One region of the Sphingomonas sp. Leaf30 genome, then DNA from elsewhere that is predicted to be linked to it. Evidence: riboswitches for the same ligand, from Rfam matches in the RefSeq annotation. Region 1 holds a riboswitch; each other region holds the start of a gene.
The links. A riboswitch is a leader RNA that binds a small molecule or an ion and turns the genes downstream of it on or off. The one in region 1 is predicted to bind cobalamin.
Positions count from the first base shown of each region.

Region 2: linked by a shared signal. The riboswitch ahead of ASE89_RS08215 (DUF1636 domain-containing protein) and the one ahead of ASE89_RS12715 (DUF1852 domain-containing protein) in region 1 are both predicted to bind cobalamin.
Region 3: linked by a shared signal. The riboswitch ahead of ASE89_RS05885 (HoxN/HupN/NixA family nickel/cobalt transporter) and the one ahead of ASE89_RS12715 (DUF1852 domain-containing protein) in region 1 are both predicted to bind cobalamin.
Region 4: linked by a shared signal. The riboswitch ahead of ASE89_RS08240 (TonB-dependent receptor plug domain-containing protein) and the one ahead of ASE89_RS12715 (DUF1852 domain-containing protein) in region 1 are both predicted to bind cobalamin.

Region 1 is NZ_LMKZ01000016.1:199,654-204,804, reverse strand. It holds gene ASE89_RS12725 (MFS transporter) at 1-1,063, shown strand, start outside; gene ASE89_RS12720 (acyl-CoA thioesterase) at 1,261-2,025, opposite strand; cobalamin riboswitch at 2,130-2,328, opposite strand; cobalamin riboswitch at 2,488-2,709, shown strand; gene ASE89_RS12715 (DUF1852 domain-containing protein) at 2,835-3,818, shown strand; gene ASE89_RS12710 (methionine synthase) at 3,846-4,874, shown strand; gene ASE89_RS12705 (TonB-dependent receptor) at 4,937-5,151, opposite strand, start outside.
Region 2 is NZ_LMKZ01000002.1:323,893-329,043, reverse strand. It holds gene ASE89_RS08230 (ABC transporter substrate-binding protein) at 1-391, opposite strand, end outside; gene ASE89_RS08225 (FecCD family ABC transporter permease) at 459-1,454, shown strand; gene ASE89_RS08220 (ABC transporter ATP-binding protein) at 1,448-2,233, shown strand; cobalamin riboswitch at 2,255-2,441, shown strand; gene ASE89_RS08215 (DUF1636 domain-containing protein) at 2,539-2,955, shown strand; gene cobT (nicotinate-nucleotide--dimethylbenzimidazole phosphoribosyltransferase) at 2,952-3,965, shown strand; gene ASE89_RS08205 (histidine phosphatase family protein) at 3,962-4,540, shown strand; gene cobS (adenosylcobinamide-GDP ribazoletransferase) at 4,537-5,151, shown strand, end outside.
Region 3 is NZ_LMKZ01000001.1:1,266,674-1,271,824, forward strand. It holds gene ASE89_RS05880 (molybdopterin molybdotransferase MoeA) at 1-1,114, opposite strand, end outside; cobalamin riboswitch at 1,352-1,564, shown strand; gene ASE89_RS05885 (HoxN/HupN/NixA family nickel/cobalt transporter) at 1,744-2,781, shown strand; cobalamin riboswitch at 2,942-3,158, shown strand; gene cobW (cobalamin biosynthesis protein CobW) at 3,296-4,345, shown strand; gene cobN (cobaltochelatase subunit CobN) at 4,351-5,151, shown strand, end outside.
Region 4 is NZ_LMKZ01000002.1:329,541-334,691, forward strand. It holds gene cobO (cob(I)yrinic acid a,c-diamide adenosyltransferase) at 1-557, opposite strand, end outside; gene ASE89_RS08240 (TonB-dependent receptor plug domain-containing protein) at 557-2,515, opposite strand; cobalamin riboswitch at 2,698-2,930, opposite strand; gene ASE89_RS08245 (HpcH/HpaI aldolase/citrate lyase family protein) at 2,989-3,813, opposite strand; gene ASE89_RS08250 (MaoC family dehydratase) at 3,810-4,262, opposite strand; gene ASE89_RS08255 (acetyl/propionyl/methylcrotonyl-CoA carboxylase subunit alpha) at 4,262-5,151, opposite strand, start outside.

The DNA.
Region 1 (5,151 bases):
CATCTATGGTCGGCGTGTGTCGATCCTGTTGTCGACGATCCTGTTCGTTTCGACATCCATCTGCGGCGCTATGCCTTCCTACAGCTGGAACCTGGTCATGTGTTTTCTGATGGGGTGCTCGGCTGGCGGAATGCTGCCCGTTGTCTACACGCTGTTGGCGGAGATCATGCCTCCACGGCACAGAAGCTGGGTTCTTGTGCTGGTTGGTGGCACGGGACTGGTCGGTGGCTACCTCGCAGCTAGCGGTGCAGCGCATCTGTTCGAGCCCCTGTTCGGCTGGCGTAGCTTGTGGCTGCAGGGCTTTCCCACCGGTTTGCTGCTGCTTGCGATGGCAAGGTGGATTCCTGAGTCCCCGCGCTTTCTGTTGGAACGGGGTATGGACGCCGAGCTAGCTGACATGGCTCGAAAGTTTGGCATCGTCAGGCGTGCGCCACAAGAAGCCCCAGCGGACGCTGGCAGCGCAGCGGCTCACCACCGCGAATTGACCATCGCCCTGGTGATCACGGCCCTGTCCTGGAGCTTCGTCAACTTCGGCTTGTTGCTATGGCTGCCTTCGGATCTTCAAGATCGAGGCTTCAGTGCCGAGATTGCAAGCGGCATTATCGCCAGCTCAGCACTTGTTGCCCTGCCCACGATCATGATCGCGGCCTTCCTTTACAGCCGTTGGAGCAGCAAGCGCACTCTGATCGGCACTGTGCTTCTCACACTCGCCGGGCTTGCCGGAGCCCTACTGCCGGCGCCTACCCTGGCTTGGCCACCACTGCTCATCGCAGTGATCGCGTTACTGGTGGTTGGCACAAACGGATTAATCGCCGTGCTACTTCCCTATGCAGCCGAAAACTACGCATTACGCGTACGTGGACGCGCTACCGGGCTTATCGCGGGTAGTAGCAAATTTGGTGGCGTTGCTGTCCAGCTGGGGGCCTTCGCTGGATTGATCCCGACGATGGGGGGCGCGGCGATCGCGTTGATCATACCAATGACGCTGTCAGCGGTACTGATCGGACGCTCAGGTAGAGAGACGCGCGGCCGCAGCTTACGTGAGCTGGAAGCAACGGCTTAGCTGTCGGCTTCATATCGACCTGCGCGGAGTGTCTCCTTCAGCGGTCAAATGTGTGAAAAACCCAGTCGTAATCACGACTGCACGACAAACAGGTGTTTTCGGACACCCAAGCAGACCTGTCGGCGCTTAGCGTATATCTGGGTCCGTTCTATGTACCGACCCCCTTTTGGGAAGGTTTGGGGGCTGAAGGCCCGGTACTATCCCATACAACCGAACGGCTTCGCTCGACCATTTTCATCAACCGAAACCATCGTGAATAGAGCCGTGGCCGCATGTCGTCGTTCCCCGGATATTAAATCCTCGGCGCTAAGATCAACACTGATGCGCACGGAACTGCGCCCGGTCATCCGTACTTCGGCGGTTAGCTCGACCATCTCCCCCTTCTGGATAGGGGAACGGAAGTCGATCCGGTCAGATGCTGCCATAACCATTACCGCCCGGGCTTGGCGGGTTGAGGCAATGAATGCCGCCTTGCCCATCATGCGAAGTGCATCACCACCATAGAGGGTGCCGTAATGGTTGGTCTGATTCGGGAAAATCATTTCGACCATTCGCAACGGCTGCACCGCATCATGCGGAACCATCTCACCCATCGGTGGCAGAGGGTCTTCGCTTCCGACTGCGACGAGCGTGAAACGGCCTCGCGTACACAGCCGTCGTTCGCCCGATACCGGTGCCTCCGCGATCAGTTCGACCTCGACGTCGAGCGACTTACGTCCAACCCGCACGACGCGACCTGTCACCTCGACCATATCGCCGATCCGGGCAGGCGCCGCGAAATCGATCTTTTCCGAAGAGGCGGTGACGAAGGCCGCGCGACCGTGGCGTGAGGCCGCCAGGAAGGCGACCTTGTCCATATGCGCCAGAGCCACACCACCGAACAGCGTGCCGTGGTGATTGGCGTCACCGGGGAAGACCATGTCGATCAGCTGAATAGGGGTGCTGTGGTGTTCCTGTGGCATCCTGGTCCTCAATCATTCGCGAGGGCATCCAGACGCCAGCGACCAACGGGAGAGGTACACCTCTTCCTACAGCACGCAGCGGCCAGACCGGGCACCCCGCCGGTGGTCGTTATGGCGTCGAAGGCAGGTCTCCTGGCTCGCGGGTCATCGTCGAAATCCCGGCCTTCCCAGCGCTGAAGCGCCAGTGGCACACGAGGGTTTCTACTCGCCGCTTACAGTTGCGGGGGCAGCATCGGAATCGAACCGATTTCCCGTCTTAGCCTTCGGCCAATCGGCGAAGGAACCTTGACCTCACTGAGGTCGCAGGAAACGGCCCTTTACGTCAAGGCCAAGTGGCTTCGCGGACTAAGAACGGCATGGTGGGCGTAGCCGTACCACCGTCCGCCGTGCTTCCACTCATGCCGCCTCATTAACATATAAAGATATCTTTATATGTCTGTTGACAATGATCGCTCGCTCGTGTCGAACGGCCACGTCGAGGTTCCCCATTCCAGGCATGGCGATGGGGCTAAGACGGGAAGCCGGTGGTGTCCTTCGGGTCAGATTCCGGCGCTGCCCCCGCAACTGTAAGCGGCGAGTGGCGGCTCCATTTCGTGTCACTGGGTTCTCGCAAGGAGCCTGGGAAGGCCGGAGCCACTGCGTTGACCCGTAAGCCAGGATACCTGCCTTCGACGCCATAACGTTCCTCGGACGGGGGTTCCTCCGGTGGATCGCGCTTGATGCGACGGTCCGTGGCTTGCCGCCATCCGGGCCTGTTCACGCCTTGCGCGCTTTCGCCTGACCTCCCGCCCGCATAGCCAGGGTGAGTCATGACGAATAGCGGGTTCACATTCTCGATCAGCAGTATCCCGTTCGACGAGGATTATCGTCCGGCCGACAACACGCGCATCACCACCAATTTTGCCAATCTCGCGCGCGGAGACAGCCGACAGGAGAATCTGCGCAACACGCTGGTGATGATCGACCATCGGTTCAACGCGCTGATGCACTGGGATAATCCCAGGGGTGATCGCTACACGCTGGAGCTGAAGATCGTCTCGGCCGCGCTCACGCTCGGGGATGGTGCCGACGACGAAGCCTTCCCGCTGATCGAGATCCTGCACACGACCGTGACCGACCGGATCAGCGGAGAGCGGTCCGACGGCATGATCGGCAACAACTTCTCGTCCTATGTACGTGACTACGATTTCAGCGTCGTCCTGCCTGACCACCTGAAGGCTGGGGGTGGCGGTGCGCCAGAGGGGTTCGGCGATCTGCACGGCAACTTGTTCAAGCACTTCCTTGGCTCGAGCGCCTACCGTGACAATTTCCGCAAGCCGCCGGTTATCTGCCTCAGCGTGTCGAGCAAGGAGGTGTATCACCGGACCGCCAACGTGCATCCGATCCTCGGCGTCGAGTACCGGAACGACAAGTTTTCCTCAACCGATCAGTATTTCGCCAAGATGGGTATGAAGGTGCGCTACTTCATGCCGCCACACAGCGTCGCGCCGTTCGCCTTCTATCACACCGGCGATCTGGTCAGCGACTACACCAACCTCGAACTTGCCAGCACCATCGCAACGATGGAGACGTTCCAGAAAATCTATCGTCCTGAAATCTACAATGCGAACTCGGTCGCGGCGGAGCATTATCAGCCGAGCCTGAAGTATCAGGACTATTCCCTGACTCGCATCGTCTACGATCGCGAGGAACGTGGTTGCCTCGCTGTCGAGCAGGGCAAATTCGCCGAAGAGCATTTCATCAAGCCGCACAGTGCCGCGCTTCGGCGCTGGTCCGCGACCTGCGGCCTCTGATCCCCACGACACGAAGGTATTTGCATCATGACGACATTGTTGCCGACGACGACCGCGGGTAGCCTGCCCAAGCCTTCCTGGCTCGCCCAGCCCGAGACCTTGTGGTCGCCCTGGAAGCTGGAGGGCGACGAGCTGGTCGCTGGCAAGCAGGACGCGCTCCGCCTCGCGGTCGAGGACCAACGGCAGGCGGGTATCGACATCCTCGGTGACGGCGAGCAGACCCGCCAGCACTTCGTCACGACCTTCATCGAGCATCTCGACGGTGTCGATTTCGAGAAGCGCGAGACGGTGCGCATCCGCAACCGCTACGACGCCAGCGTGCCGACGGTCGTCGGCGCCGTATCGCGCCCGAAATCGGTCTTCGTCGACGACGCCCGTTTCCTGCGCGCGCAGACCGATCAGCTGATCAAGTGGACGCTGCCGGGGCCGATGACGATGATCGACACCCTCTACGACGCGCATTACCGGAGTCGCGAGAAACTGGCATGGGAGTTTGCCCGCATCCTCAACGAGGAAGCCCGCGAGCTGCAAGCGGTCGGCGTCGACATCATCCAGTTCGACGAACCCGCCTTCAACGTGTTTTTCAACGAGGCGAACGACTGGGGCATCGCTGCCCTGGAGCGCGCGGCCGAAGGGATGACGGCTGAGACCGCCGTCCACATCTGCTATGGCTATGGCATCAAGGCTAACACCGACTGGAAGAAGACGCTCGGCTCCGAATGGCGCCAGTACGAGGAAACCTTCCCCAACCTGCAAAGGTCGAAGATCGATATCATCTCGCTCGAATGCCAGAACTCGCGCGTGCCGATGGACCTGATCGAGCTGGTCCGCGGCAAGAAGGTGATGGTCGGCGCGATAGACGTCGCGACCGACACGATCGAGACGCCGGAGCAGGTTGCCGAAACACTGCGCAATGCGCTGCGCTTCGTCGATGCCGACAAGCTCTTGCCCGCCACCAACTGCGGGATGGCGCCGCTGTCGCGCGACGTCGCTCGGGGCAAGCTCCAGGCGCTGAGTGCCGGCGCGGAAATTGTGCGGCGAGAGATACTCGGCTGATCACGGCGGTGTTGGATCGCCAGCGCGGAACGGGTCCCAGGCTGGCGATGCCCTCGGCCAGGTCAGAAATTGACCCTGGTACCCAGACGCAAGGTTCGTGGTTCGACCACACGACTCAACCGGCCATCCGTTGGCCCTGAGGCGTCGAACGAAGGAATGTAGGACTCGTAGAAATAAGCGATGTCCTTGTCGCGGCTGTCGAGGATGTTGAGCACCTCGCCGTACACCTCGAACCGCCCGATCTTGCGGGCCGCGCGGACGTTGACGACCGTGCTTC
Region 2 (5,151 bases), on a different contig from region 1:
CAACCTGACGGACTTGCCTCACGATCGCGGCATAGCTGTCCGCGGGGGGCAGATCGAGCGTCGCGACGTGCCGTCCGGCAAGCACGGCGGCGACCGTCTGGCGTCGGAACGGCGATGCGATCACGAGATCGGGGCGGAGCACCAGCACGTCTTCGGCGCTGCCACGGCTGACTGGCATGGTACGCGCGGCGTTGGAGGCTGCGGACATGTTCGGATCGCGCGCGAACCGGGTGAGCGCGACGATCTGCGCGGGGTCGGCCAGCGCCAGAAGATACTGGTCAGCGCATAGGTTGAGCGAAACGATACGCGCCGGCGGTCGAGGCGCTGCCGCCGGAGCAGGTGCGCTGGCGGCAGCGATCATCAGGATGGTCAGGAGACGGCGGCCGCGCATGCGCAAAACCCTGCCGCAGCGGCCGCTTATGCGCTAGGCGGAAATCGATGCGGTGGGATCTGGCACTATGGAACGCGTGACGCGTGCGCGATTGGTCGGTGGCCTAGCGCTGCTTGCGCTGCTGGCCGGCGCCGCGTCGGTCGCGGTGGGTAGCGCGGCGATCCCGCTGGCGCATGTCGTGCGGGCGCTCAGCGGGCAGGGCGATCCGATCGAACGCGCGATCCTGTTCGAACTCCGTCTGCCGCGCGCGATCCTCGGGCTGGCGGTCGGCGCGATGCTGGGGCTTTCTGGTGCGGCGCTGCAGGGGTTCCTGCGCAATCCGCTGGCCGAGCCATCGGTGCTGGGCGCGTCGAACGGGGCATCGCTGGGCGCGGTGATCGCGCTGTATTTCGGGCTGGCGGAGCTACATCCGGCGATGCTGCCGATCGTGGCGATCGCCGGGGCGTTCGCGGCGCTGGGGTTGCTGTTCGTGCTGGCGGCCGGGTCGCAAAGCGCCTTGTCACTGATCCTCGCGGGGATTGCGGTTGGAACGCTGGCCGTCGCGGGGGTCAGTCTGGCGCTGAACCTGTCCCCCAACCCGTTTGCAGCGATGGAGATCATGACCTGGTTGCTCGGGTCGCTCGAAGACCGGTCGTTCAGCCATGTCGCGCTGGCACTGCCCTGTATCGCACTCGGCATGGTGCTGGTCGGCTGGGACGGCCATGCGCTCGACGCGCTGACGCTTGGCGAAGACGGTGCGCGCGCGCTCGGCGTCGATCTGCGTCGGACGCGCATGCGGATGCTGGTCGGGGTGGCGATCGGGGTTGGCGGGGCGGTCGCGGTATCGGGCGCGATCGGGTTCATCGGCCTGATCGTTCCGCATCTCGTCCGGCCGATGACCGATCGTTCGCCATCGACGATTCTGCTCCCCTCCGCATTGGGCGGTGCTGCATTGCTGACCTTTGCGGACGTGCTGGTACGCGTGATCCCGACGTCGAACGAACTCAAGCTGGGGGTCGTTACTGCGTTTCTCGGCGTGCCGGTGTTCCTCGTGCACCTCATGCGCGAGCGGCGGCTATGGTAGCCCTCTCCGCGGACCGCCTCAGCGTCCGCCGTGCAGGGCGGGTCGTGGTCGACGATGTCAGTTTCTCGGCAGAGGGCGGCGCGCTCATCGGGATCGTCGGCCCCAATGGGGCGGGCAAATCGACGCTGGTCCAGGCGCTTCTCGGGCTGGTTCCCGCTACTGGAGATATCCTGCTCGACGGGGTTCCGCTGGCGGAGCGCTCGCGACGTGAGATCGCGCGGACGGTCGCGTATCTGCCGCAGGGTCAAAGTCTTCATTGGCCGCTGAGCGTCGAACGTCTCGTCGCGCTGGGCCGGTTGCCCCATCTCGCACCGCTGTCCCGCATCTCACGGGACGACCATGCCGCGATTGCCCGTGCGATGGCGGCGGCGGACGTAACCTCGCTTGCCGCGCGTGTCGCGACCGAGATTTCGGGGGGTGAGCGGGCCCGCGTCCTGCTGGCAAGGGCGCTCGCGGTGGAGGCGCCGGCGCTGATCGTCGACGAGCCGCTCGCGTCGCTAGATCCCGCGCATCAGATCGCAGTCATGGAGATCCTGCGGGCGCAGGCCGCGCGGGGTGTCCTGGTGATCGCCGTGCTGCATGATCTGGGGCTGGCCGCACGCTATTGTGATCGCATCCTCGTGCTCGACTCGGGACGGCTCGTCGCCGACGGCGCGCCTTCGGCAGTGCTGACGCCGGCTCGGCTGCGTGAGACCTATGGTGTTCGGGCGTGGTTCGGATCGATCGAGGGCGTACCGGTCGTGGTACCGCTGACGCGTGACAGCTCGCAGGGCGATTGACCCGGGCCGCTCGCCCGGCCTATCCCTCTGACCGCGACAGGTTCCCCGGCGACGGGGATGAAAAGGGAACGGGAGAACCCCGGCTGCCCCTGCAACTGTAAGCGGCGAGCCATCGTGCCATCATGCCATTGGGATCCCGGTCCCGAGAAGGCGGCGCGAAGGGCTGTGACCCGTGAGCCAGGAGACCTGCCCGTCGCAGTCGTCTTTCGTCCGGCCAGGGTGCGCCGAGCGGACGGGGGTAAACCCGCGCGACGACATAACCAGCCTGCGGCCTGTGCCGCGGGCGCGTATGTCATGGGGTTTCAATGCCAAATCTACTGGTTCCCGCCGAAGACGGTGCGGCCGTCGTCGCCTGCAGCACCTGCCGCGCGTCCACCGATGCGAAGGACGATGCCGAGGGCATGCGCGGCGGTGCGAGACTCGTCGCGGCGTTGCAGGCGGTCCAGGCAAGCGATCCGCGCTATGCCGGGATTGCGGTCCAGGCGATGCCGTGCCTGTTCGCCTGCCAGGACTTCTGCACCATCCACGTCCGCGGGCCCGAGAAGATCGGCTATGTGCTGGGGCGCTTCACGCCGGATGAGGAAGCGGCGCGGGCGATCCTCGATTACGCCGTGCTGCATGCGGAGAGTGCGGAGGGGCAGGTGCCGTTTCGGCAGTGGCCGGCCGGGATCAAGGGGCATTTCATCACCCGGACGCCCCCCGCGGGCTATGTCGCGCAGTGACGCTGTTCCCCACGGTCGCAGCGTTCGAGGCGGCGCTGGAGGCCCTTCCTGCGGCGGACGAAGCCGCGCGAGGGGCGGCATCGCGGCGGCAAACACAGTTGACCAAGCCACCCGGATCGCTTGGTCGACTTGAGGACCTCGCAGTCTTCATGGCGGGCTGGCAGGGGCGCGAGCGGCCGCGGTTCGAGCGCGCGAGGGCGGCGATTTTCGCCGGAAATCACGGCGTTGCGGTGCACGGGGTCAGCGCCTTTCCGGTCTCCGTAACCGCACAGATGGTCGAGAATTTCCGCCATGGGGGTGCGGCGATCAATGCGCTGGCGGATGCCGTCGGGCTCGAGCTGATCATCGCCGACATCGATCTGGAAACCCCCACGGCGGATTTCACGATAGCACCGGCGATGGACGAAGCCGCTTGTCTCGCCGCACTTAACATCGGTGCGGACGTCGTCGTGCCGGGGCTCGACATGCTTGTTGTGGGGGAGATGGGAATCGGGAATTCTACGTCGGCCGCAGCGCTGTGTCTGCGCAGTTACGGCGGAACCGCCGCTGACTGGGTTGGGCCGGGGACGGGGGTCGATGTGGCGGGAATCGCGCGGAAAACCGCGGTGGTCGAGGCGGGGATCGGGCGGCATGCTGATTTCCCGCGGACGCCGTTCGAGACGTTGCGGCGGGTGGGGGGGCGTGAAATCGTCGCGATCGCTGGCGCGGTGGTGGCGGCGCGGCTGGCGGGGGTGCCGGTGGTGCTCGACGGATTCATCTCGTCGGCGGCGATCGCGCCGATTGCGGCGGCGTATCCTGGCATCACCGAGCATTGCATTGCCGGGCATTGTTCGGCCGAGCCGGGGCATGAGCGACTGCTCGGCGCGCTGAATCTCGAGCCTTTACTGAGACTTGGGATGCGATTGGGGGAGGGAAGCGGGGCGGCGGTTGCGGTGGGAGTGATCCGGTCGGCGCTGGCGGCGCATAACGGGATGGCGACGTTTGCCGAGGCGGGGGTGTCGGTGGCGTGAGTGGGGCGTTCCTGCTCCACCTGTTGCGGCATGGTTCGCCTGAACTAACCGGGCGGATGCTGGGGCGGACTGATAGTCCGGTCACGGCGGAGGGTCTGGCGGCCTGTATGGCTCGGGTAAAACCGCTGAATTTCAAGAAGATCGTCTGTTCTGATCTCATGCGATCGCAGGCTGTTGCGGATGCGATCGGGCGGGAGCGGGGGCTGGCTCCAGCGACTGATGCGCGGTGGCGGGAGCTGGATTTCGGGGATTGGGACGGGCTGGCTGCGGCGGAGATCGACGCTGCGGCGTTGCAGCGGTTCTGGGACGATCCGGATGGTGCACCGCCACCGGGTGGCGAGCGGTGGAGTGATCTGATCGCTAGAATTACGGATGCGATTGAGGACCTTAAGCCTGAAACCTCATTGATCGTGACACATGGCGGGGCGATCCGTGCGGCGCTGAAATCGCTGTGCGGGTTCGGGTTGCGCGAGCTCTGGGCGTTCGATTTGCCCTATGCGGCGCTGGTTACGCTACGGATCTGGCCGGACCGGACGGCGCAGATCGTGGCGCTGCAGACGGATCCGGTTTCGTGAAGCGGCTGATCGTCGCCTTCGGCTTCCTGACGCGCGTGCCGATGCCGCAAGTCGCTGCGGACGCTGAGGATTTTGCCGCCGCAATCCGGTGGTACCCGGTCGTCGGGGCAGGCATCGGGATGGTCGTCGCGGCGGCGGGGTGGGTCGGCGCGCTGATCGATCCGTGGACGGGTGCGCTCGCCGCGCTGACAATTTGGGTAGCGATTACAGGGGCTTTGCACCTGGATGGGCTGGCAGATCTGGCGGACGGGCTGGGTGCCGCGCACGGCAATCGCGACCGGCTGATCGCGGTAATGGCGGATCCGCATATCGGCAGCTTCGGCGTTGTAACGATCGCCTTGCAACTCATTGCAAAGCTTGTCTTATTGCACGCCGTCTCCGCGCAGGGATGGGCGGTCGTGATCGTCGTCCCGATGCTCGCGCGGATCGGCCCGTTATGCTGGGCGCGGTGCGTGCCGCTGCTGCGGGAGGGCGGGCTGGGAGGGATGGTGGCAGGGAAGATCAGGGTGCACGATCTGGTCTTTTGGGGGTGCGTAACAGGGTGTTTAGGGGTGCCTGTGCATGCCGTTGCAGGGGCCCCTGCACTGATCGCTGTATTCGGCTGGTGGCTG
Region 3 (5,151 bases), on a different contig from region 1:
GGCAGGACGAGCGAGCGAGCGTCAGCAGCATCGAGCTGTCCTGGATGGTCGAGGCATAGGCGCGGCCGTCGCGCAGTTCGGCGCGCATATAGTCGGTCCGCGACTGGTTGGGCGGAAGATCCTCGCCGAGCAGCGCGTGCGTCGTCTGCGGCAGGGGATCGCGCGCGCCGAGCATGTGCGCGACCACGGGGCGGACGAAGAGGATGGCGGTGACGAAGGCGGAGACGGGATTGCCCGGCAGGCCGAGCAGCATCGTCCGGCCAAGCGTGCCCGCCATCATCGGCTTGCCCGGGCGCAGCGCGATCCGCCAGAAGTCGATGCCGCCGCCCGCTCCCTCGATCGCGGGGCGGACGAGGTCGTGATCACCGACCGACGCGCCCCCGGTGGTCACAAGCAGATCGGCATCGACCCCGGCAAAGGCGTCACGCAGCGTGTCGAGCCGGTCGGGGAGGATTCCGAGATCGATAATGTCGACGGGCAGGTCGGCGAGCATCGCGGCGAGCATGATGCCGTTCGATTCCGGCAGCGGGACGGGATCGCTGGTCGAGCCGGGAGGGACGAGCTCGTCGCCCGTCGCGGCGACCGCGACGCGCAGCCGGCGGCCGACCGACAAGGCGCCGTGCCCGCCGGTCGCAGCGACTGCGATGCGGGCGGGCGTCAGCCGGTCGCCGGCCGCGATCAGCCGCGTGCCGGTCGCGAAGTCGAGCCCCTTGCGGCGCGTGTTGCGGCCTTCAAAGGCGGGGCCTTCGCCGTCGAGCATCAGCCGGTCGCCGTCGCGTGCGGCTTCCTCCTGGACGAGCACCGTGTCGGCGCCCGCCGGCATCGCCGCGCCGGTGAAGATGCGCGTCGCCTGTCCCGCGCCGACTGAACCGGTGAAGGGGCGGCCGGCCGCGCTCTCGCCGATGACCGTCCACGGCCCGGGCAGATCTGCGTAGCGGATCGCGTAGCCGTCCATCGCCGAGAGGTCGGTCGCAGGCTGGGTGCGGCGGGCGAGAATGTCCTCCGCCGCCCAGCGACCCATCGCCGATCGCAGCGGCACGGTTTCGGCCGGCACGCGCGATGCCATGGCGAAGAGGCGGGACTGGGCTTCGGCGACGGGGACGAGAGGGCGCATGCGGGCTCCGTTCAGCGGGGCGATGAAGGTCTGCGCTGCTCGCACGAATGCCGCGGGGCGGAAAGCGGGCAACGCCGCGACCGGCAGGACGCCGGTCGGTTACGCGATCAACGTACGAGGTACGGCAGACGTTGCGGTGAGATGGGACGACATGCCCTGCGTTACGTCGCACGCAAATCCTGTCGTCAGCGCAGGCAAAACGCGCTAGCCCTGTGGCGCAGGTCCGACGCAAGCCGGATCCGCACAGATCGCGTCGGTGCCCCTCGGGGCTTGAAAGGGAATGCGGTGCGGGGTTCGCCCCAAGACCGCGGCTGTCCCTGCAACTGTAAGCGGCGAGCGACACGCACGCGCCCCCTGCGACGGGGGCAGCCACTGGGCCGATGGCCTGGGAAGGTGTGCGTCGAGCCTTGACCCGCGAGCCAGGAGACCTGCCGGCGTCTGGTCGCTCTTGTCCCGGCCCAGGGGGTGGCCGAGGCACGGTGAACGCCGTCTGAGCGACGACCATGCGGCGGGGGCCGCATCGGCGACGCATGCCGGCCGCTCAGGGCGTCCGGTCGGCGCGCGTCCCGGTCGTTCGCGGCAGGCCCCCGTCCTCGTCGGACGCCGGGGATGTGCCAATGACCAAGATCATGACCGGGCGGACTGCCGGTCGTTCGACGCGACACCGGATCGGCTGGATGTTCGCGATGCTGGTTGCGGCCAACATCGCCGCCTGGGGATGGGCGTTCGCGCTGTTCCAGGCGCAGCCGTTGATGCTGGGTACCGCGATGCTCGCCTGGGGGCTGGGGCTGCGCCACGCGGTCGATGCGGATCATATCGCGGCGATCGACAATGTGACGCGCAAGCTGATGCAGGACGGGCAGCGGCCGATCGGGGTCGGCTTCTGGTTCGCGGTCGGCCATTCTGGGATCGTCCTGATCGCCGCGGTCGCGATCGCGCTGACCGCGAGTGCGCTGGCGCAGTTCGAGGCGTTCAAGCAGGCGGGCGGGGTGATCGCGACACTGATCTCCGCGCTGTTCCTGTTCACGATCGCGGCGATGAACCTGATCATCCTGCGATCGGTGTGGCGGACCTTCGGCCATGTCCGCGGCGGGGGGCGCTATGTCGAGGAGGATCTCGACCTGCTGCTCGGCAATCGCGGGCTGCTCGCGCGGCTGTTCCGGCCGATGTTCCGGCTGGTCACACGCAGCTGGCACATGGCGCCGCTCGGGTTCCTGTTCGGGCTGGGGTTCGACACCGCGACCGAAGTCGCGATCCTCGGCCTGTCGGCGAGCCAGGCGGCGGACGGGCTGTCGATCGGTACGGTGCTGGTGCTGCCGGTGCTGTTCGCGACGGGCATGGCACTGGTCGACAGTGCCGACGGGGTGGTGATGCTCGGCGCGTATGAATGGGCGTTCGTGAAGCCGATCCGCAAGCTCTATTACAATATCACGATCACGCTGATCTCGGCGATCGTCGCGATCGCGATCGGCGGGATCGAAACGCTCGCGTTGCTGGCGTCGAAGCTGGGCCTCAGCGGGGGCGTGTGGGACGTCGCTTCGGCGCTGGGCGAGAATTTCAACGGGCTGGGCTTTGCGATTATCGCGCTGTTCGTGGCGTGCTGGGTGCTGAGTTTCGCGATCTACCGGTGGAAGCGGTTCGACGAGATCGAGGTGGTGCGGGGATAACAGGCAGCGTCGTCATCCCGGGCTCGACCCGGGACCCAGGGCCAGGCAGCGCATTACGCGTGGCTCTGGGTCCTGACTTTCGTCAGGATGACGGAGGTGAGGTGCATTGGCACAGTCGCCAAACTCCTCTAAACCCAACCTCGAGGTTTGGTTCTACCGAACCTCGACAGATCGCGCCGGTGCCCTTCGGGGCTTGAATGGGAATGCGGTGCGGGAGGCTTGCCTCCCAATGCCGCGGCTGTCCCTGCAACTGTAAGCGGTGAGCGAGACGCACAGGCCCCCGATGCGGGGGCAGCCACTGAGTCACGGGACCTGGGAAGGCGTGCATCGAGCTTCGACCCGCGAGCCAGGAGACCTGCCAGCGTCATGGTCGCTCTTGCCTTGATCCAGGGGATGGTCGCGGCACGGTACTCCGTCTGAGCGACGAACGCGTGCGGCCGTCAGGTCGTGCGCGCGTGTGGCTGCGGGCGTGCGTCCGTCCGTGGCTGTCGTTCCGACGCCCGGAGAGTATCGCATGACCGACCCCCAGCCGACCCTGGCCAAGATTCCCGTCACCATCGTCACCGGATTCCTCGGCGCGGGCAAGACCACGCTGATCAGCCATCTGATCCGTAACGCCGGTGGCCGGCGGCTCGCGGTGATCGTCAACGAGTTCGGCACGCTCGGCATTGACGGCGACATCTTGAAGGGCTGCGCGATCCCCGATTGCCCGGCCGAGAACGTCGTCGAGCTCGCCAATGGCTGCATCTGCTGCACCGTCGCGGACGATTTCATCCCGACCGTCGAGACTTTGCTCGCGCTCGACCCGCGGCCCGACCATATCCTGATCGAGACGTCGGGGCTCGCCCTGCCCAAGCCGTTGCTCAAGGCGTTTGACTGGCCCGCGATCCGGTCGCGGATCACGGTCGACGGGGTGATCGCGCTGGCCGATGCGGAAGCGGTCGCCGCAGGGCGGTTCGCGCCCGACCTCGCCGCGATCGAGGCGCAGCGCCGCGCCGATCCGAGCGTCGATCACGAGACGCCGCTCGCCGAGGTGTTCGAGGACCAGCTCGCCTGTGCAGACCTGGTGCTGCTGACCAAGGCGGATCTGGCGGGCGAGGCGGGGGTGGCTGCGGCGCGCGCGGTGATCGCGGCGGAGTCCCCGCGTGCGTTGCCGGTGATCGCGCTGACCGACGGGGTGATCGATCCGCGCGTCGTGCTGGGGCTGAACGCGGCGGCGGAGGACGACATCGCGGCGCGGCCGTCGCACCATGATGGCGCGGACGACCACGAGCATGACGATTTCGACAGCATGATCGTCGACCTCGGCGAGATCGCGGACCCGGCGGCGCTCGCCGCGCGGATCGAGACGCTGGCACGTGACGCCGACATCCTGCGCGTGAAGGGTTATGCCGCGGTGACGGGCAAGCCGATGCGGCTGCTGGTGCAGGCGGTCGGGGCGCGGGTGCGGACGCAATATGACCGGCCGTGGCGCGCCGACGAGGCGCGGCAGACGCGGCTGGTGGTGATCGCCGAGCATGACCGGATCGACCCCGTAAGGATCCGGGCCGCGCTTCAGGGCTGACGGCGATGCACGTCGTCTTCCGCGAAAGCCACGGGCTGGAGGAGAGTGCGGTCCCGCAGGACCTCGCGCAGAGCCCGGCGGACCTTGTCGTCCTGTCCTTTTCTGACGGGGATCTCGGCGCGTTCGCGGCCGGGTGGCGGCGCGCGGCGGCGGGGGGGAGCCCGCTGCCGTCGCTCCGGCTCGCCAACCTGTCCGCGCTCACCCACCCGCTGTCGGTCGATACCTATGTTGAGCGAACGCTAGCGGGGGGTGAAGGGGCGAAGGGGATCGTGATCCGGCTGATCGGCGGGCGGTCCTACTGGTCCTATGGGTTACAGCAGGTCGAGGCGCTGGCGCGGGCGCGGGGGATCGCGCTGGCGGTGCTGCCTGCGGACGGGCGGATCGACGCGCGGCTCGATGCAGCGTCGACGGTGCCGGTGTCGACGTTGCGCCGGCTCGCCGCGCTGTGCGACGACGGCGGCGCGGTCGCGGCGCAGGCGGCGCTGGCGCAGATGGCGCTGGCCGCGGGGCTCTATGCCGGGCCAGTCGCGGGGGTGAAGACGGTTCCCGAGGTCGGCGGCTGGCAGCCGCGCGACGGGGTGACGTGCCCGGCGGCGTTCGCGATGACCGCGACGCGGCCGCGGATCCTGCTGATCTTCTACCGCTCCTACCTGACCGCTGCCGATCTCGACCCGATCGAGGCGCTGCATGCCGGGCTGAGTGGGGCGGGGTTCGACGTCGTCGGGCTCTTCGCGCCGTCGCTGAAGGCGCCGGGCGCGGCGGGGTGGCTGGCGCGTTGGGTCGTCGCGCTGTGTCCGGCGGCGATC
Region 4 (5,151 bases), on a different contig from region 1:
GGATGCTTGACCAGCCCCATCTCGGTGACGAGATCCGCCGCGGCAACCAAAGCATCGGGCGCGTTGCGCCCCGTCGCCACGACATGCGTCATCGCCGGTCGTGCCGCGAACCCCGCAAGTACCTCGTCGAGTGGCAGATAGTCGTAGCGCAGGACGATGTTGATCTCGTCGGCGATGACCATGGCATAGCTCGGGTCGAGGATCATCCGGCGGACCTCGTCCCACCCTTCGCGCGCCACGGCGATATCGCGGGCCCGATCCTGCGTATCCCAGGTAAAGCCCTCGCCCATCGGCTTGAATTCGACCAGATCGGGAAAGGCGTCAAAGATGACCTTCTCACCGGTCGTCATCGCACCCTTGACGAACTGTACGATCCCAACCTTTCGCCCGTGCCCCATCATCCGCACCGCCATGCCAAGCGCCGCGGTGGTCTTGCCCTTGCCCGGCCCGGTGTGGACCATGAGCAGGCCCTTTTCGATCGTCTTGGCCGCGACGATCTTGTCCTGGACGACCTTCTTCTTGGCCATCCGCGCCGTGTGCTCCGCCTCGCTCCGCATCAGAATGCTGCCTTCACGCCGGCATAGGCACCGCGCCCCTGACCGACATAGCTGAGCACCTCCTCGTACCGCTCGTCGAAGAGGTTTTCGACCCGACCGAAGACCGATAGCCGGGACGTCAGCTTGTACGCCGCGTTCAGGTTGACGAGGACATATTCCTGGAGCGAGACGCGGACAGGGACATAGCTCGGATCGGTATAGGCATCGTCCTGCTGCCGGCCATTATACCGGACGGCGAGCGTTGCCGAGGCGCGCTCGTCGCGACTGAACGCAGTCATGTTGATGCTGCCGATATGGCTGGGGCGCCGGATCTCCACGCCCCCGTCCTCGCGCGCCTTCAGATAGGTATAGGCGAGGTCGAAGCGCAGCTGCGGAATCGGCTGGGCTGTGGCAAACACCTCGACGCCATGCTGCGTCGATCGCGTATTGCGGTTGCCGGGCGTCGCGACGAAGTCGGGGGCAGGATAGGTGGTAAAGATCTCGTTCGTCAGCCGACTGTCGAAATAGGTCGCGCCGATCGTCGCACGATCCCCCCCGAAAGCCTGTTCGACCCCGGCTTCCCACCCCTTTGACTTCTCCGGCTTGAGGTTCGGATTGCCGATATAGCGACCGTCGGAATAACCGAAGAGATCGAAATAGCCGGGATTCTTCACGCCCGTCCCGTAGGCGCCACGCACCCGCGTCCCGGTCGCAAAGCGATAGCTCGCCTGCGCGCGATAGGTGGTGGTGTCATCGAACCGGTTATTCTCGTCGCGCCGCACCGATCCGCCGATTGCGAGCGCATCGTCGACGACGACGTCATACTGGCCAACGAGCCCGACATTGTCGGTATGCCGCCGTCCCGTAAAGACGAACTCCGAAGGAGCCGCGCTAAGCGTCTGGAACTCCTCGCGCTCGACATCGACCGCGGCAGTCAGCCGATGCCGGATGCGATCGGTCCCGAACCGGAACGCGCTTTCGAACGATCCCTTGTACCGCCGTCCCTTGTTACCAAAGCTCAAGGCATCGTCGACCAGCGCCCGGCGTGTCGTATCGGCAAACTGGCCGCTGAGCGCATTCGTCCAGCGGCCATCCGCCAGCGCCAACTCGGCCCGGACGAGCCCGTAATATGCCTCGACCGTGCTGCGCGCGCCTGGCGTATCGACGATCGTGCCGAACTGCGGGCCGCTCAACGCAGTGTCGTTGCTGTCGGCATCGGTATAGCTGTAACGCCCGACGCCCGTGACCTTCAGCGTGTCGGTCGGCGACCAGCTGAGCTTGCCCGTCGCGCCGACGCTCTTCGCGCCGATGTCGCGCGATCCGCCCCGTGCGGTCGGCGTGCCGTCGGTGAGGTAGGTCGAGCTCGACAGCGCGTAATCGAGATTGCCCGCTACGCCCGCGACCCGGGCGCCTCCCGAAAACGTGCCGAACGATCCCCCCTCGGCCCGCAGCGATACGCCCGGGGCCTCCGCGCCGCTGAGCGTGAGATACTGGATGACGCCGCCGATCGCGTCGGACCCGTACAGCGCCGATTGCTGCCCGCGCAGCACCTCGACCCGTGCCGCCTCGTCGGCAATCAGCGTGCCGAAATCATATTCGCCCTGATAGGGATCGGACACTTCGATCCCGTCGATCAGCACCAGCACGTGATTGCCCTCCGACCCACGGATCCGGACCTGCGTCGTCCCCCCGACCGCGCCGGTCCGGCTGATCGCCAGTCCAGGGACGTCGCGCAACACGTCGGACACGATCCGGGTCTGGCGCTGGTCAAGCATAGCGGCGTCCAGCACCGTCACCGACGCACCGATCTGATCGGCCGGAACCGCGTCGCCCGATCTCGATGCGGTAACCACCAGCTCAGCGCCGCCCGCTGCCGCCTCGCCCGTCGCCGCAGTAACCGGATCGGGCTCGGCCGCGGCCGGCGATGCAAAGGCCGTGGCGGTGGCGAGCGCCACAAGCGAAACGAAAATTCTGGTCATGAAACGATACCCCCGGCGTCACGAGCGACCGGCCGGGGCCTGCCGTCCGATGCTACGGACAGCCGGCGCAACGCTTGGGGTGTACGCCGAACCGCACCAGCCACGCGCACCGATGCGGCCCCCGCCGCATGGTTCGTCGCTCAGACGGAGTACCGTGCCGCGGTCATCCCCTGGACCATGGCAAGAGCGACCGAGCGCCGGCAGGTCTCCTGGCTCACGGGTCGACGCCCGGTACGCGACCTTCCCGGGCCCTGCGCTTGCGCTCAGGCCTAGTGGTCGTCCCCCCGTGATGAAGGGACATGCGCACCGCACTCACCGCTTACAGTTGCAGGGACAGCCGCGGCATGAGGAGGATCGCCTCCCGCACCGCATTCCCTTTGAAGCCCCGAGGGGCACCGACGCGATCTGCGACCCCGGCCTTCACCGGTTTCGCAGGGCGACGGTAGCGCAGAAATTTCCTGCCGCCAATGGGCCTAGAGTCGCGCGAGGATCGCCCGCGCCTGACGTAAGTGCGGCGCATCGATCATCCGCCCATCGAGTTGCAGCGCGCCCGCCTCGGGAGCCGCCGCAAACGCAGCGACGACGGCGTGCGCATGTGCAACGGTCGCCGCATCCGGCGTGAACGCGGCGTTGATCGTGGCGACCTGCGACGGATGAATCGCCATCATGCCGGTAAAGCCGTCCCGGCTGCCGCGCGCGGCATAGGCTGCCAGCCCGTCAATGTCCGCGATTGCGGGATAGACCGTCTCGATCGCCGCGACGTCCGCCGCATGTGCGCCGAACAGCAGCAGCGATCGTACGAGCTTATAGGGTTCGGTATAGGATCCGTCGTCCTCCCGACTGGTCGCCGCGCCGATCGCCGCGGGCAGGTCTTCGGCGCCCCAGGTCAGGCCGCATAACCGGTCGTTGACCCGCGCATATTCGCCCAGTGTGAAGATCGCGGCGGGCACTTCGGTCGCGATCGGCAGGATCGGCGGACAGTCATCGCCATAAGCCTCGACCAACGCGAGGACGGTCGCGGGTCCTGTCGCCTTGGGCAGCATGATCGCATCGGCGCCCCTCGCGGCAGCGAGATCGTCGTCCAGCCACCCCGAGTCGACGGGATTGATCCGGACCATCCGCACGACGTCGGTGTGGTCCTGCAACGCGGCCCGGACCGCCTCGCGGGCAACGGCCTTGCGGGTGAGCGCGACCGAATCCTCCAGATCGAGGATGATGGCATCGGCCCCGCTCGCTGCGGCCTTCGCAAAACGCTCGGGCCGGTCTGCGGGCACGAACAGCAGCGAGCGCAACCTCATGCCGGCGTCCGCAGCAGCAGTGCCGAGCGGAGGCACTGACAGACGATCTCGTCACGCTGGTTGATCAGCTGGTGCATGAATGTGACGATCCCGGCGTTCGGGCGTGACCGGCTGGGCTTAAGCTCGGCGACCTCGGTCTCGGCGCGCATCGTGTCGCCGATGAAGACGGGTTTTGGATGCACGAGCTTGTCGTAACCGAGATTGGCGACGAGCGTCCCGAGCGTCGTGTCGCCAACCGACAGGCCGACCATCAGCGCGAAGGTGAAGGTGCCGTTGACGAGGATCTGGCCGAATTCGCTCGCCTTCGCCGCTTCGGCATCGAGGTGCAGCGGCTGCGGGTTGTGCGTCATCGTCGAGAACAGGAGGTTGTCCGTCTCCGTGACGGTGCGGCGGATCTCATGGACGATCCGGTCGCCGACCGTCCATTGGTCGAAATAGCGGCCGGCCATCAGTCATCCTTCTCGATACGCGCGAGCACCATGCCATCGCTCACCTGCCCGCCTTCGATCGCGGTCAGTTCGGCAACCGTCCCGTCGAACGGCGAGATGAGCGAATGCTCCATCTTCATCGCCTCCAGCGTCACGAGCTTCTGCCCCTTTGCGACATGGTCCCCGATAGCCACGTCGACCGCGATGATCCGTCCCGGCATCGGTGACAAGATCGCGCCATCCGCTGCCGCCCCCATCGCCGCGCCAGACGCACGCCAGGGCCGCAACTGCCAGGTCTGCCCGGCATCGGAAACGAGGGCGGCATCGACTGGTTCATGGACGCCGCGACCGTCGAGATCGATCGTCACGACGTCGTCGTTGAGCAGGAACCGCGCCGTCTTCAAAGGTACCGCGTTGAGGCGAAAGCCCGCCATCGGTTCGACGCGTACGAGCGTGCGCGCGGCCTCGATCAGCGCTTCCTCGCTGGGCTGCGCCGGGGGCATCAGCGCCGCCCCCTCGCGCGCAATCAGCCCGGTATCTAGCGTTGCGGCGACGAAATCCGGGTGATCGAGTGCCTGGACGAGAAACCCCGCATTCGACCGGACCGGCCAGACGACCGCCTTGTCCAGCGCCTCCGCCAACGTCTCGCGCGCGGCTTCACGCGTGTCGCCCCAGGCAATCACCTTGGCGATCATCGGGTCGTAATAGGGCGAGATGTCCGCCCCCTGTTCGACACCCGTATCGACCCGCGTCGCATCACCCAGATCGAACGCCTCGAGCCGGCCGATCGACGGCAGGAACCCCTTGGCGGGATCCTCCGCATAGAGCCGCGCCTCGATCGCCCAGCCGCGGATCGCAAGATCATGCTGCTGCAGCGGCAACGCCTCGCCGCTGGCAATCCGCAGCTGCC